4 regions of the Halomonas sp. V046 genome follow, and region 3 is predicted to be linked to each of the others. Evidence: predicted binding sites of a transcription regulator. Region 3 holds the regulator's gene; each other region holds the start of a gene.
The links. The regulator FNR, encoded in region 3, switches genes on or off when oxygen is low (the NO sensors DNR and NnrR bind a similar motif). The targets are predictions, from matches to a motif close to TTGATNTANATCAA.
Positions count from the first base shown of each region.

Region 1: the regulator FNR is predicted to act here: its motif matches at 1,455-1,468, upstream of ACUN9Y_RS13450 (histone deacetylase family protein).
Region 2: the regulator FNR is predicted to act here: its motif matches at 2,273-2,286, upstream of ubiU (ubiquinone anaerobic biosynthesis protein UbiU).
Region 4: the regulator FNR is predicted to act here: its motif matches at 1,993-2,006, upstream of ACUN9Y_RS16270 (nitrate/nitrite transporter).

Region 1 is NZ_JBQXYF010000009.1:46,399-50,213, forward strand. It holds gene ACUN9Y_RS13445 (helix-turn-helix domain-containing protein) at 1-66, opposite strand, end outside; gene ACUN9Y_RS13450 (histone deacetylase family protein) at 345-1,280, opposite strand; gene ACUN9Y_RS13455 (bifunctional acetate--CoA ligase family protein/GNAT family N-acetyltransferase) at 1,494-3,815, shown strand, end outside.
Region 2 is NZ_JBQXYF010000010.1:107,310-111,124, reverse strand. It holds gene ubiT (ubiquinone anaerobic biosynthesis accessory factor UbiT) at 1-241, shown strand, start outside; gene ACUN9Y_RS14880 (U32 family peptidase) at 296-1,213, opposite strand; gene ubiU (ubiquinone anaerobic biosynthesis protein UbiU) at 1,222-2,217, opposite strand; gene ACUN9Y_RS14870 (CoA-acylating methylmalonate-semialdehyde dehydrogenase) at 2,560-3,815, opposite strand, start outside.
Region 3 is NZ_JBQXYF010000001.1:354,449-358,263, forward strand. It holds gene ACUN9Y_RS01560 (heavy metal translocating P-type ATPase) at 1-261, shown strand, start outside; partial or broken gene ccoS (cbb3-type cytochrome oxidase assembly protein CcoS) at 258-410, shown strand; gene ACUN9Y_RS01570 (sulfite exporter TauE/SafE family protein) at 601-1,287, shown strand; gene fnr (fumarate/nitrate reduction transcriptional regulator Fnr) at 1,479-2,183, shown strand; gene ttcA (tRNA 2-thiocytidine(32) synthetase TtcA) at 2,397-3,263, opposite strand; gene ACUN9Y_RS01585 (hypothetical protein) at 3,463-3,702, opposite strand.
Region 4 is NZ_JBQXYF010000012.1:2,603-6,417, reverse strand. It holds gene narL (two-component system response regulator NarL) at 1-14, opposite strand, end outside; gene ACUN9Y_RS16275 (histidine kinase) at 76-1,941, opposite strand; gene ACUN9Y_RS16270 (nitrate/nitrite transporter) at 2,224-3,815, shown strand, end outside.

The DNA.
Region 1 (3,815 bases), on a different contig from region 3:
CTCCACGAAGGCCTTACGGCCCGAGGCGATACGCAGGGCGGCCTGCTGGTCGGTTTGCTGAGACATGGGGCAATTCACAATAGGAAACCAAGTTTCCTCTAGGCTATCACAGCCAAGCCTCCCTACGTGGTCCTGAACGACATGTTCTGGTGCCTCAGCGCCTTGCTTAGCCCGTGCCTGCGCAGGGAAGTTTCTCGGTGGCTGGAAACTCGCGGTCGACTCGCCTTGCCCGCCCGCCCGCCCGCCCGCCGTTGCCGAGTCGATGATTGCTGCAGACGCCCCCGGTGGCTCTTGGTAGCTGGCTCAGGTTGCCCGTTTCATGTTGTCGGGCTCAGGTCATGGCTTCAGGCGGTATCGGCCAGCCCCAGCAGGGCGCGCAGGTGGGCCTCGACGGAGCGTCCCAGGGCCTTCAGGTCGTAGCCGCCTTCGAGTACCGAGACCAGCTTGCCGTCGGCGTAGCGAGCGGCGATATCCACTGCCAGCTGGGTGATCCAGTAGTAGTCGTCATCCTCGAGGCACAGCTCGGCCATCGGGTCCTCTCGGTGGGCGTCGAAGCCCGCCGAGACCAGTACGAGATCCGGGCGAAATTCATGCAGCGCCGGCAGCCAGTCCCGTTCGATGGCTTGGCGAAATGCCGCGCTTGCGGTTCCTGCCGCCAGTGGCGTGTTGATCACGTTGTCATGGCGAGCATCCAGGTAGCGCCACGGGTAGAACGGGTACTGGAAACTGGTGCAAATCAGGATGTCGGGGTCGTCCTTGAAGATGTCGATGGTGCCGTTGCACTGGTGGACATCGAAATCGAGGATGGCGATGCGTCGGGCTGCGTAGCTCGCCCGTGCATGGGCGGCGGCGACGGCGACATTGTTGTAGAAGCAAAAGCCCATGGCATCGTCTGCCTCGGCGTGGTGGCCGGGGGGACGAACCGCACAAAAGACGTTGTCGGCCTGGCCCCGAAAGACCTGGTCGACCGCCTTGACCGCGGCTCCCGCGGCCAGGCGTGCCGCCGTGAGGCTATGCGGATTCATCAGGGTGTCTGCATCGATCGCAGCGTGGCCGGTGTCTGGCGCGGTGGCATCGAGCCGGGTCAGATGGGCCTGGGGGTGAACGCGTAGCAGTTGTTCGGCGCTGGCTTCCTTGGCATCGGATTGCATGGTGTGCTGGAGTACGCCGGAGCGCATCAGCTGCGCCCGTATGGCATCCAGGCGCAGCGGGCTTTCGGGATGCTCGGGGCCCATGTCGTGATGGTGGCAGTCGGGATGGGTCAGATAGGAGGTAATCATCGTGGGCTCCGGAGCTTTCGCGTCACCATATCGGCGAGGGCGTCGCCCGGGACACTAACCAATGGTCTTACACGAGCGCTTGAGTGCCTCCGGCGCGGCCTGGAGATGGCCGTGACCTAGTGCCGCAGTCGAAACCATGACCCGCGTGGCAGGCGCTTGCGACGGTACAAGAGTATGATGCAGCACAACGCCTGGGCCTAGGGAGACCAACGAGTGAGCACGCAATTTCTACGTCGCTTCTTCCATCCTGCCTCCATCGCCGTCATCGGCGCCTCGGAGAAGCCTCATTCCGTCGGTGGACAGGTCATCCGCAACTTGCTCGACGGCGGTTACCGCGGGCGCCTGTCGGCGGTTAACCCGAAAGGCTACGCCGAGGTCTACGGCGTGCCTTGCGTGGCAAGGCCCAGCCAGCTCGATGAGGTGGTGGACCTGGCGGTCATCTGCTCGCCGGCCGAGACCGTTCCGAAGCTGATCGGCACCCTGGGCAACCAGGGCGTGCGTGCGGCGCTGGTGCTCTCCGGTGGCGGCCACCTGGATGACGAGAAAGAGGGCAAGGAATCGATTCGCTCACGCATGCTCAAGGCCGCCAGAGCCTCCGATGTGCGGGTGTTGGGGCCGGAATGCATGGGGCTGATCGTTCCCGGTAGCCGACTCAACGCCTCCTACGCCAGTCATACGGTGCCGCCAGGACGAGTGGCTTACCTGGGGCAGTCGGGCATGCTGGCCAATGCCATGATCGATTGGGCCGCGGGACGCGGCATCGGCTTTTCGCATCTGCTGACAGTGGGCGACAGCGTCGACGTGATGCTTCCCGACCTTATCGATTACATCAACCAGAGCTCGCCGACCCAAGCCATCCTGCTGCACCTGGAGCGGGTTCAGGATGCCCAGCACTTCATGACGGCGGTGCGGGATGCCTCTCGCAACCGTCTGGTCCTGGCCATCAAGAGCGGTCGCACCGAGGCCTCCGACATGTCCGGCCTGCCACCGACCCCGGGTATTCCCAACCGTGACCAGGTCTTCGATGCCGCCTTCGCCAGGGCAGGGGTGGTGCGTGTCAACGACTCCGATGAGCTGTTCGATGCCCTCGAAACGCTGTCGCGGGTGAAGCCGCTCAAGGGCGACCGGTTGGCCATCGTCAGCAACGGACTTGGGCCGGCGATGTTGGCCATCGACAAGTTGATCAACGCAGGCGGGCGCCTGGCGCAGTTCGAGAAGGCGACCCAGCGTGCACTGCGCGACAACGACCTGGATATCAGCAAGCCCGGAGAGAACCCGGTCGACCTGGGCGGCAATGCGACGCCGGAGCGTTTCGTTGCCGCCCTCGAGGTCGTCGCCAGTGACCCGGATGTCGACGCGGTTCTGGTGGTGCACGCCCCGACGCGGCTGGCTCCCTCGGCGGCGACCGCCGCCGCTCTGGTGGACAACCGCAAGCGCTTTCGACGCAATCTATTGACCAGTTGGATGGGGCTCGACCAGGCGCTGGCGGCACGTCATGCCTGTCATCAGGCGGGAATTCCGACCTACCTGTCGCCGGAGAAGGCGGTCAAGGCCTTCATGCATATGGTCGATTATCAGCGTGTTCAACGGCTACTCCAGGAGACGCCACCGAGCCTGCCCTTTGCCACCACGGCGGCTATCCGCAGCGAGTGCCACCGGCTGATCGAAGAAACGCTTGAACAAGGCCGCGAAGGGCTCACCCATTCGGAAACGGCGCGGGTCCTGTCGGCCTATGGCATCCCGGCCGCCAGCAGTCGCTACGTGACCGACGCCGAGAGTGCCAGAGAGGCAACCCAGGCGCTGCGTGGTCCCTTCGCCCTGAAGGTTGTCCACGACGGCAACTGCCGTCCGTTCCGCTATCGTCAGCATCCGCACAAGCTGTCGGCGGGGCTATTGCAGGATCTGGAAGGCACCGATCAGGTCGTCGACGGGCTCGAGCGTCTCGGCCGTCGCGTGGCCGAGAAGTTTCCGGGCCTGCGTATTCTCGAGTACTGCCTGCAGCCCATGCAGCGCGGCAAGCACTCCATGCAACTGTGTGCCGGCATTACCCGGGACCCGGTCTTCGGACCGCTGATCGTGTTCGGCATCGGCGGTTACAAGGTCAATATCCTCGCCGACCGGCAGGTGACGCTGCCGCCCCTGAACATGACCTTGGCCCGGGATACCATCGCCCGCACCCATGCCTCCCGCCTGATTCGGGAACACTCAAGCGACCCGCAACGCGATGTCGATCGCATCGCGCAACTGCTGGTGACGCTGTCACAGATGGCGACGGACCTGCCGCGGTTGAGGGGCCTGGAGATCAATCCGTTGCTGCTCAATCGAGACGGCATGGTCGCGGTGGATTTCGCCATGGATCTTGGCCAGCCAGCGCGCTTTGCGATCATGCCGTACCCGGAAGAACTCAGGGAGTGGATCGAGCTCAAGAACGGCTGGGAGGTGGAGGTACGGCCGATTCGGGCCGAGGATGCGCCCCTGATCACGGCATTTCACCGCCAGTTGTCCGAGGAGAGTATTCGCTTTCGCTACTTTCAC
Region 2 (3,815 bases), on a different contig from region 3:
CGCCACTCACTTGCCGTGGGAGGCCAAGGTGAAGGGCGGCTGGCGGGAATTCGTCTGCCTGGCCAATCGCGAAGAAGATCCCGACAGCCTGTTCTTCCAGCGTCGCCTGTGTCTGGAGGGCGACACGGAGCTTGGGTTGACGCTGAAGAACCTGCTCGATGGGCAGGAGATGGCGTTGCTGCACCCCCGGCTGGCCGAGGCCCTGACCGGCCTCCAGCGCTGGACCTCTGGCTCGCGCTGAGCCGATCGACGGGAGAAGGAGGCAGGCCACGGTGCCGGAGCGGCTGGCAGCGAGTTAGATACCGGCCGCCGGCGCCAGGTCCATGCCGGCTTGGCCGTGCCAGTAGCCGTTGCACAGCTCGGCGTCGACCAGACTCAGCGGTGACGGCGATGCCAGGTGGCCATGGCGGGCGCGATCGAAGGCGTCGACAATCTCGTCCATGGCCGTCGCACGGGGGCTCAGTCGCGCCGTGGTGACGCCCATCTCTGCCATGGCGCCAAGCTCGTGACGCAGATCCTGACAGGCCCCCGACAGCGTCTGGATGCCGTTCAAGGTAAACAGACGACGGCTGTCGTCCTGAGTGGCGAGCGACAGACCTTCGGGGTAGCGCTGACACACGAACTGACAGCGGTCCTTCGGGTATTGATGATGGCGCGCGGTAAAGCAGCGCGACGACCAGGCCAGCGGCAGGTGGCCGTAGGCCAGCACCTCGCACTCCAGAGCGAGTCCGGCCTGGCGCGCCGCACCGAGCAGCGTCGCTAGATCGGCGCCGGGCAACTCCACCGGTGCCACGAAGCGGGACATGCCCGAGCGCTGGAGTATTGCCAGGGTCGGTACGTTGTAGAGGTTCAGCGCCAGGCCGCCGACGAACGGCAGGCCCGCCGCCGAGAGCCGCTGCACGGCGCTCATGTCGTTGGCTTCGACCATGAAGTCGCCGTTGTCGCATAGCTTGGCAAGATCACGCAGGTCGGCGTTGGACTCGATCAGGGTCTGGGAGCCGAGGGTCACCTGCTTACCGGCGGCGGCCAGGTGGCGGCCGATCGCCAGCCAGTCGGCGAGCTTCATGTCGCGACGCCGGGAGCACACGGTCTCGCCCAGGGTCACGCCGGCCACCGGCCAGGCGGCGACGCGTTCGTAGAAGTCGAAGTACTGCTCCCGGGTCCAGTAGAAGGCTACCGGAGCGAGGCTCAAGGAAAGTGAAGGCGTGGTCATGCCGAGTCCTATTTCCAGTCGCGCTCGTAGGCGCCGAGGGTGTGGGTGGAGCCTTCGGCCAGGGGCGCTAGCGCCCGCGTCCAATCGGCCTGGGGGCGGTAGTCCTGACCGCTGGCGGCAAGGTGATCCAGCGCCTGGCGCCACACCTTGGTGACGCTCGCCACGTAGGCAGGGCTGCGCTGGCGCCCCTCGATCTTGACCGCCTTGATGCCGAGCTCGTCGAGCTCGGCCAGCAGGTCCAGGGTATTGAGGCTGGTCGGCGCCTCGATCGCGTGGCCGACCTTGCCGTCTACCTCGAAGCGGCCCTTGCACAGGGTCGGGTAGCCGGCCTGTTCATCGGGCCGGTAGCGGTCGATCAGCACACCGTTGAGGCGCGATTCGCGGCCCTGATCGGTCTCTTCCCAGCGCACATGGGCGGCGGGTGAGCACACGCCGTGGGTGTTGGGCGACTCGCCGGTGAGATAGGACGATAGATAGCAGCGTCCCTCGGCCATGATGCACAGGCTGCCGAAGGCGAATACCTCGAGCTCCACCGGCGAATGGCGGGCCAGATCGCGCACCTGATGGATCGACAACACGCGAGGCAGCACCGCCCGGCGAATGCCGAACTCGCGGTGATAGAAGCGTAGCGCCTCGTGACTGGTGGCCGAGCCCTGCACGGATAGATGGCGGGCGATATCGGGGTGGCGGTCGGCGGCGTGCGCCAACAGGCCCGGGTCGGCCAGGATCAGGGCGTCGACCTTGAGCGATGCGGCCTGGTCCACCGCGCTTTGCCACTGCACCAGTTGCTGCTGCTGGGGGTAAGTGTTGATGGCGCAAAACACCCGACAACCGCGGGATTGGGCGTACTCGATGCCTTCCCGAGCGCGCTTCTCGGTGAAGTTGAGTCCGGCGAACTGACGCGCATTGGTGGCATTCTGGAAGCCGAAATAGACCGCGTTGGCCCCTTCATCCACGGCCCGTTTCATGGCGGGCAGGCTACCCGCGGGACACACCAGTTCCATGACGAACTCCAACAGAAGGATGGCGTCATGCTAGCGCCGACACGCAGGCGGGGGCTTGATGCGTATCAGGTTCCCCGTATGGGAGCGGTATTGTGAGCCTTGATGCCCCGACTAAGGCGGCGATGCGGTGTGGGCAAGCCTGTGAACAACCTGGTGGCGGCCTGTGACGCGTCGGTGGATAGGGGGTGGATAGGCCGTGAATAGAAGGTGGATAGGAGGTGGATAGGAGGTGGACAGGAGGCTAGCGCAGGGGCGATCCGGTCCTTGGCGGTGAGGCTATTCATGCAACGGGCCCCGTGGGGGCCCGTTGGTGTTTCGGCAAGAATTACCACTGCCGGACGATCAATGCCCGCCGGAGGGGAAGTGGAACTCGGCTTGGGTGGTCTCGAAGGGTGAGGGCCAGCGCTGGGAGATCGCCTTGCGCCGGGTGTAGAAGCGCACCGCGTCGGGGCCGTAGGCGTGCAGGTCGCCGAACAGCGAGCGCTTCCAGCCGCCGAAGCTGTGGCTCGCCACCGGCACCGGCAGGGGCACGTTGATGCCGACCATGCCGACTTCGATGGCATCGGCGAAGCGCCGCGCGGCTTCACCGTCGCGGGTGAACAGGCAAGTGCCGTTGCCGTATTCGTGGGCGTTGGTCAGGGCGATAGCCTCATCGAGGCTCGCAACGCGCACCACGCACAGCACCGGGCCGAAGATCTCCTCGCGGTAGATGGTCATCTCCGGGGTCACCCGGTCGAACAGGCAGCCGCCGACGAAGAAGCCATTTTCATGGCCCGGCACCTTGAGCTCGCGCCCATCGGCGACGAGTTCGGCACCTTCCTGAACGCCCTTCTCGACGTAGCCGAGCACCTTGTCGCGGTGCTCCGCGGTGACCAGTGCGCCCATGTCCAGGCCCTTGTCGGTGCCCGGGCCGATCTTCAGTGCATCGATCTTGGGGCGCATGACCTCGATCAGACGGTCGGCCGTGTCGTCACCGACACAGACCGCCACCGAGATCGCCATGCAGCGCTCGCCGGCGCTGCCGTAGGCGGCGCCCATCAGGGTATTGGCGGCATTCTCGATGTCGGCGTCGGCCAGCACCACGGCGTGGTTCTTGGCCCCACCGAGGGCCTGGACACGCTTGCCGGCGGCGGCGCCGCGGGCATAGAGGCTCTCGGCGATGGGGGTGGAGCCGACGAACGAGATCGCCTTGACCTCGGGCGCATCGAGCAGCGCCTCGACGGTGATGCGTCCGCCCTGGACCACGCTCATGATGCCCTTGGGCAGGCCCGCTTCCTCGAGCAGTTCGGCGACCGCCAAGGCGGCGGTGGGGTCCTTTTCCGACGGCTTGAGAATGAAGGCGTTGCCGCAGGCGATCGCCATCGGGTACATCCACAGCGGCACCATGGCCGGGAAGTTGAACGGCGTGATGCCAGCCACCACGCCCAGCGGCTGGAAGTTGGACCAGGCGTCGATGGCGGGGCCGGCGTTGTGAGAGTACTCGCCCTTGAGCAGCTCCGGCACGCCGCAGGCGTACTCGACGTTCTCGATGCCGCGCCTAAGCTCGCCCATGGCGTCTTCGACGGTCTTGCCGTGCTCTTCGCTGATCAGCTGGACCA
Region 3 (3,815 bases):
AACCTCCAGCGTATCGTCGAGGCCATCGAAGTCGCCGAGCTCACTCGCCGCATCATCCGCCAGAACCTCAGCTGGTCGGTGCTCTACAATGTCATCGCTCTACCCTTGGCGGCCCTGGGGTTCGTCCCCCCCTGGGCCGCGGCGCTGGGCATGTCCGCGAGCTCGCTTCTGGTGGTCGGCAACGCCCTTCGCCTGACGCGTTGGCGGGCCTCAGCAGCGGCGCAAGCGCCTCTCACTTCACCCATATCGACGTCGCCATGAGCATCCTCTACCTGTTGATCCCGTTATCGCTGATGCTGCTGGGCCTGGCCGTCTGGGCTTTCTTCTGGGCCGTCAGGCACGACCAGTTCGAGGACCTCGAGGGGCCGGCCTATCGTATCCTGTTCGATGATGACGAAACGGATCGGCCGGCGAACAAGCCCCCCGAGAAGGCGGCGGCCGGGGAACGAGGCGGCAACCCGCCAGGCAGCGACACCGCTCACCGCGACAGTGCTGGCGACGGTGCTGGCGAGGCGCCCCCGGCGAGCGTCGAGGGATGCCGCGACGGCCCCGTAAAGGAAGCCGACGGCAACCGCAACGGCACACAACGGTGATCATCTGATGGACCCCACCGGCCTCGCGCTGCCACCGCTAACCGCGGCCTTCGTCTTCGGCCTGCTTGGCGGCGCCCACTGCATCGGCATGTGCGGCGGCATCATGAGCGCCCTGACCTTCGCCGTACCGCCGAGTCTGCGCCATCCTGCGAGACTCGGAGCGCTGGTAATGGGCTATAATGCGGGTCGAATACTCAGCTACACACTGGCTGGCAGCCTCGCCGCCAGCCTCGGCTCGCTGGTCACCCTGGCACCAGGCATGCGTACGGCACTGCAACTGATCGCCGCGGTCATGCTGGCCCTGATGGCACTGTACATTGCCGATCTGTGGAAGGGGCTGCGCCGCGTCGAGGGACTGGGCCGCGCTCTATGGAGGTACCTGGAGCCGGTGGGGCGAGGACTGTTGCCGGTGGTACGAGTGCCCCAGGCCGTGGCGCTCGGCGCCGTCTGGGGTTGGCTACCCTGTGGCCTGGTCTACTCCATGCTGGCCTGGAGCATGGCGAGTGCCGACCCGGGTCGAGGGGCGGCCCTGATGGCGGCCTTCGGCCTCGGCACCCTGCCCGCGTTGGTGGCCACCGGGCTTGCCGCACGGCAGCTGCAAGGCCTGGTTCGGCATCGCGCAACGCGCCTGATGGCGGCGGCGATGATCCTGAGCTTCGCCACGTGGCAGGCGGCCGGTGCACTAGGATTTTAATTCATGTAGATTACGTAAACTCCTATGGCAAAAGAGGTATTCAGCACTTTTGCATGACTTCTCGGTGTAGAATACTGTCTTTCTCGTGCTGGCCTCGGCCACCTAGGCCCCGACGGCGCGCGATCCTCATCGATCGCTGACTCACAGGAGTGGCGAATCTGTCTATCGGCCCAAGATCGAAGGCGACCTTGATGCATGAAACCCGCTGCGAGTCGTGCAGTCTCAGCTCTCTCTGCCTGCCCCTGTCTCTCGAGTCCGCCGAGATGGAGCGCTTCGACTCCATCATCCGCCGTCACCCACCGGTCAAGAAGGGCACCCGGCTGATCGAACAGGGCGACCGGTTCACCAGTGTCTATGCGGTGCGCTCGGGCAGCCTCAAGCAGATCACCACCGAGGGCAGCGGTGAGGCTCAGTTGACCAACTTCTTCCTGCCCAGTGAACTGGTGGGGCTCGACGGTATCGATGACGACCGTTATCCCGGCAGCGTGGTCGCGCTCGAGACCACCACCGTGTGCGAGATCCCCTTCGACCGCCTCGATGCGCTAACCCAGACGCTGCCAGAGCTTCGTGCACAGCTGTTCCGCACCCTCAGCAAGGAGCTGCGCCACGACCGCCGCATGATGCAGCTGCTATCCCGCAAGACCGCCGATCAACGTCTGGCCTGTTTCTTTCTCGGCCTCTCGGACCGCTTCCGCCGCCGTGGCTATTCGCCGTTCAGCTTCCGCCTGTCGATGTCCCGCGCCGATATCGGCAACCACCTGGGGCTGGCGGTGGAGACGGTCAGCCGCATCCTCGGGCGTTTCCAGCAGCAGGACCTGGTCGAGGTCTCGGGACGCGAAGTCAATATCCTCGACATCACCGCGCTGTCCCGACTCGCCGATACCGAGGCCAGCTGACGCCAGCGTTCGGGCGATGCCGCGGTCTCGTGCGCATCGTGGGCTGGGCTGGGCTGGGCTGGGCTGACAGTGTGCCGTAGGGGCGAGCCAGGCCTGATGCCGCCCAGACTCGAGGACGATTGTCCCAGGGCCTCGCCGAGCCGGCCCGTCGCGGGCCGAGCCACACCGCCCGAGCCACAAGCGCCACACCGCCCGAGCCACAAGCGGTCGCTGTCAGCCAGCGTCCACCACGTCGATGCGATTGGCTGTGCGCTCGGCCTGGACCCGCTCGAGGCCTTCGAAGTCGAACAACTCACGATCGGCCAACTGAGACGGGGCGACGTTAGTTACCGCCTTGAACATGCTCTCCAAGCGACCGGGATGCTTGACCTCCCACTCCGCCAGCATTTCCTTGACCACCTGGCGCTGCAGGTTGGGCTGGGAGCCGCACAGATTGCAGGGAATGATCGGAAACGCCATGCGACGAGAAAATTCCTCGATATCTGCCTCGCGGCAGTAGGCCAACGGCCGGATGACCATGTTCTTGCCATCGTCGGACAATAGCTTCGGTGGCATGGACTTGAGCGTGCCGCCGAAGAACATGTTGAGAAACAGCGTCTCGAGGATGTCCTCGCGATGGTGGCCCAGAGCGATCTTGGTGGCGCCGATCTCCTCGGCGAAGCCGTAGAGCGAACCGCGACGCAGGCGTGAGCACAGCGCACAGGTGGTCTTCCCCTCCGGGGTCTTCTCCTTCACCACCGAATAGGTGTCCTTCTCGAGGATGTGGTAGTCCACGCCGAGGCGATCCAGATACTCGGGTAACACATGCTCGGGAAAGCCCGGCTGCTTCTGATCCAGATTGACCGCGACCAGCGAGAAATTGACCGGTGCATTGCGCTGCAGATTGCGCAGGATCTCAAGCATGGTATAGCTGTCCTTGCCGCCGGACAGGCATACCATGACCTTGTCGCCTTCCTTGATCATGCCGTAGTCGATAATGGCATTGCCGGTCTGGCGCCGAAGGCGCTTGCGTAGCTTGTCGAGCTCGCGCTTGTCTGTGGCGGCCGGCGCCTCACCGGTTGTTACCCGGTCCGCGGCCATGGGGTCGAACATCTCGGCCACCGAGGACGCAGCGGCCGGGGCGGAAGACAGGGCTGAGGACAGGGCTGAGGACATGGGCACAAGAATCACGGCTGAGAAAATGAAGGGTCAACATTCTATCATCGGCCAAGGTCAGAGGCGAAGGCGTCAGCGCCCGCTCCCCCCCACAGGACCGTGCCAACAGGCTTGAGCCATCGACTCAGATCGCGCCCAGCACCAGCAGGTACCTCACCACGACACCCAGCAGCAGAGTCACGATGCCAATGCGTTGCCAGGCGTACTCGCGGCGGGTCAGCGTCAATCGCTTCTCCCAGAACTTTATCATCCCTGCCAGATCGCGGGTCCGGCGCACATAGCCAAGGTAGGCCACCATCACCATGGCCATGCCCACTACCAGCAATACCGGCTCAACAACCGAAAAAAAGTCGTGCACGCTCATCGAAAATTCGCTCCCTGGGTACGAGGCTGTTGGGTCAGGCATGTGCCTGGTCAGACATGAATCGATCGCCGCAGCGGCTGCGTCGGTCCCGAGTCGGGCTCTGGGGCTCGTCG
Region 4 (3,815 bases), on a different contig from region 3:
CGCAGCATGCTCATAGCGATTCTCGTTGTCTCGTTGTCTCGTAAAATGGTGCCTCGGAGGGGCCGAGGTCAGCTGTCACCCGGCCGCCATGGGCAGCCGATTCAATAGGCGCGGCAGAAAGCGCACGGAAACGTGGGTGCCGTAAGGCTCGGCCGCGGTAATCTCGAGGCTGCCGCATAGACTGCGAGCGCGCTCCGCCATGATCGCCATGCCGTGGGAAATGGAGGGGTCCGGCTCGGGCCCGATGCCGACCCCATCGTCCTGGACGGACAGCCGATAGCTGCGGTCCTTCTCGAGGACGATGCTCACCTCGCAGTGACGCGCCCTGGCATGACGCGCCACGTTGGAAAGCGCCTCGCGCACGATCTGCAACACGTGGATCTCTTCATTGGGCGTCAACTGCAGGCCGCTCCACTGGCCGCGAATCCGCAGCGCGAAGTCACCGCGCTTGGAATACTCGAGCACCGTTTCGTCCAGTGCGGCTTCCAGTCCCGCCTCATGGACGCGCAGGCGAAAGGTGTTGAGCAACTCTCGCAGCTGACGGTAGGAGGAATTGAGGCCATGGCGCAGCTCCGCGACGACCTTGGCCACCTCGTCCGGGCGATTGTTGTCGATCTGCATCTGCAAGCGGGTGACCTGGATCTTCAAGTAGGACAACGACTGAGCCAGGGAATCGTGAAGCTCACGGGCGATCACGGCGCGCTCGTCCATCAGGGACAGGCGTCGCTGTTCGTCGGACTTCTCGGCGAGTGACATGGCCGCGGCGATCAGGCCCGCGACGGTTTCGATCAGCTCCACCTTCCACTGGGCCAGCATGTGCCCGGGTGGCTGATACACCCGCAGCTCGCCGAAGTCGCGTCCGGCTTCTCGCACCCGTACCGCGTACTCATTGCCCCTTTCCACGCCTTCCTGGCTCCCCATGGCGGTAGCCGCACGGTCGATGCCACCCCGCTGAAGGCCGGTGTCGACGTTACCATTGCCCGGTTCCACCTGGTTGCCCTGCGCCGCAGTCGGGGGGGCAATAACGGTAAGGCGTCGTGAGTTGAGGCTGGTAATAGGCCCCTGGTCGGCATCTTTACTCAACCGAAGCTCGAAGGGGCCTTCATCGGTCACGGATTCGAGCTGGCGTAGAACATCGATCAACTCATCGTGGGTCAACGGCGTTACGCCATTCAACCGGCGAGCGGTGAGATAGAGCATCCGCAATGCATCATTGCTGCGCTTTAGCTCGTGGGTCTTGGCCGCCACCCGTTTCTCCAACTGGCCGTACATCTCCGACAGGCTCGCATTCATCTTATTGATTGTACGGGATAACAGTCCCAGCTCGTCGCTACCGCGGTAGGTTGTCCGGCCGGAAAAATCGCCGACCATCACACCGTTGACGACACGAATAAGGCTTCGAAAAGGCGGCATAACGCCACATACGATTCGATAGACAATCATCACCATGATGATCATCAACACCGTCAGTGCGGCGCCCTGAAACACCTCGAGAAATATCACCTTTGATTCCGCGTATCGTTGCAGCCTACCCACCAGAACTTCGACCCTATCCACGAAATCTACGACCCGATCTTCGAGTTGGTAGATGTCCCTTTTCTCGAAGTCCTGCAGCGAGGGATCGAGGTCATCATTCCAGGACTGAACGACGTTTTTATAGGCTTGGCGAAGCGGATCATCCTCGCTCCGTGGAATCAAGGCGACGATGGAATTTGCCGTCAACGTTGCCTCCAGCCGATCGCGTTGCCAGCGCCGCCGAGGATGATCAACCGGTAACAGCTCCACCGTGGAAAGCAAGCGGTACGCCTGCATACGTAGCGACCCTGCCTGATTGATGGCGTCGGCATAGCCGCTGGCGCTCTTGGCGATCACGATCGAGCCCAGCAGACTGATCAGCGCCAACAGCGAGATCGCCGCCATGGCGATCAGCATTCGCAACATTAGAGAACGACGGATAGAAAACGCGGGTGTCACCTTCAAATCCACCGGTAATTGACCCAGATCATGTTCGCCTCAACCTTCGGTTATCAAGCATTACAGGCTCATCTGCACTGTTTGATAATACGCGACGACACGCACAGAAACACCTGGGTACCCCCTAGGAGGTAAGACGGAAAGGGCGCTGGATATAAGCGGCAATTCCTTTGACCGCAATCAGGCGTCTACCAGATACATTGTAGCAAGGTTCGGGAGCGTTACCCGGTTCCCTAACGAGGACAGCTCATGGTCAATCAAGACGCGATTCCCAGACAACAGCAGAACAGAGCGCTGGGGTTATCCACCCTGGCGTTCACGCTCTGCTTCGCGGTCTGGACTCTCTTTTCCATCCTTGGCATCCAGATCAAGGAAGACTTCGGTCTTTCCGACACCCAACTCGGCCTGCTGATGGCCACCCCGGTGTTGACCGGCTCGATCAGCCGCCTCTTCCTCGGTGTGCTCACCGACCGTTTCGGCGGGCGCTGGGTCTTCGGCCTGCTGATGCTGGCCACCGCCGCCTGTGTCTATCTGCTGACCTTCGCCACGAGCTACACCATGCTGCTGATCGGCGCGCTCGGCGTCGGTCTGGCCGGTGGCTCCTTCATCGTCGGTGTCGCCTACACCTCGGCCTGGTACGGCAAGGAACGCCAGGGTACGGCGCTGGGCATCTTCGGTGCCGGTAACGTCGGCGCCGCGGTGACCAACTTCGGCGCGCCCTTCCTGCTCATGGCGATGGGCTGGCAGGGCACGGCGTTGGTCTACGCCAGCGTCATCGCGGTCATGGGGGTCGTCTTCATCCTGCTGGCCAAGCCCGACCCCTTGAGCAAGAGCCGCAACGCCAAGCATCAGCCGTTGTCGGAGCAGTTCGCGCCCCTGGCCGATGTTCGCGTATGGCGCTTCTCGCTGTACTACTTCTTCGTCTTCGGCGGTTTCGTGGCGCTGGCCCTGTGGCTGCCCCACTACCTGATCGAGGTCTACGGCCTGAGCCTGGCCGGCGCCGGCATCGTTGCCGCGCTCTACACCATTCCGGCCTCACTGTTCCGGGTCCTCGGTGGCTGGCTGTCTGACCGCTACGGCGCGCGTCGGGTCATGTACTGGACCCTGATCGCCTGCGTCGCCTGCACCTTCCTGCTCAGCTACCCGCCCACCGATTACACCGTCGATGGCGTACATGGCCCGGTGTCCTTCTCGTTTGCCATGCCACTGATCGGCTTTATCGGCCTGACCATGGTGCTCGGCTTCTTCATGTCGCTGGGCAAGGCGGCGGTATTCAAGCACATTCCGGTCTACTACCCGAAGAGCGTTGGCCTGGTCGGCGGTGCCGTGGGCATGGTCGGGGGCCTCGGCGGCTTCTTCCTGCCGCTGACCTTCGGCATGCTCAACGACGTCATCGGCATCTGGCAGAGCTGCTTCATGCTGATGTTTGCCGTCGCCGCGGCTGCCCTTTTGTGGATGCACTACGCGATCGTGAAGGCCATTCGTATCGAGGCACGCGACCGCTGCGAGTCCACCGACCTGCCGGAGCTGTCCACTCCGAGCCGCTTCGTGCTCAACGAGTGGCACCCCGAGGACGAAGGCTTCTGGAAAGCCACCGGACGCAAGATCGCTACGCGTAACCTGTGGATCTCGATTCCCTGCCTGCTGCTGGCCTTCAGCATCTGGATGGTGTGGTCGGTAGTGGTCGCCAAGCTCCCCCAGGTCGGCTTCAACTACAGCTCCAACCAGCTGTTTTGGCTTGCCGCCCTGCCGGGTCTCTCCGGTGCCACCCTGCGCATCTTCTACAGCTTCATGGTGCCGATCGTCGGCGGCCGCCGCTTTACCGCGCTGTCCACGGCGTC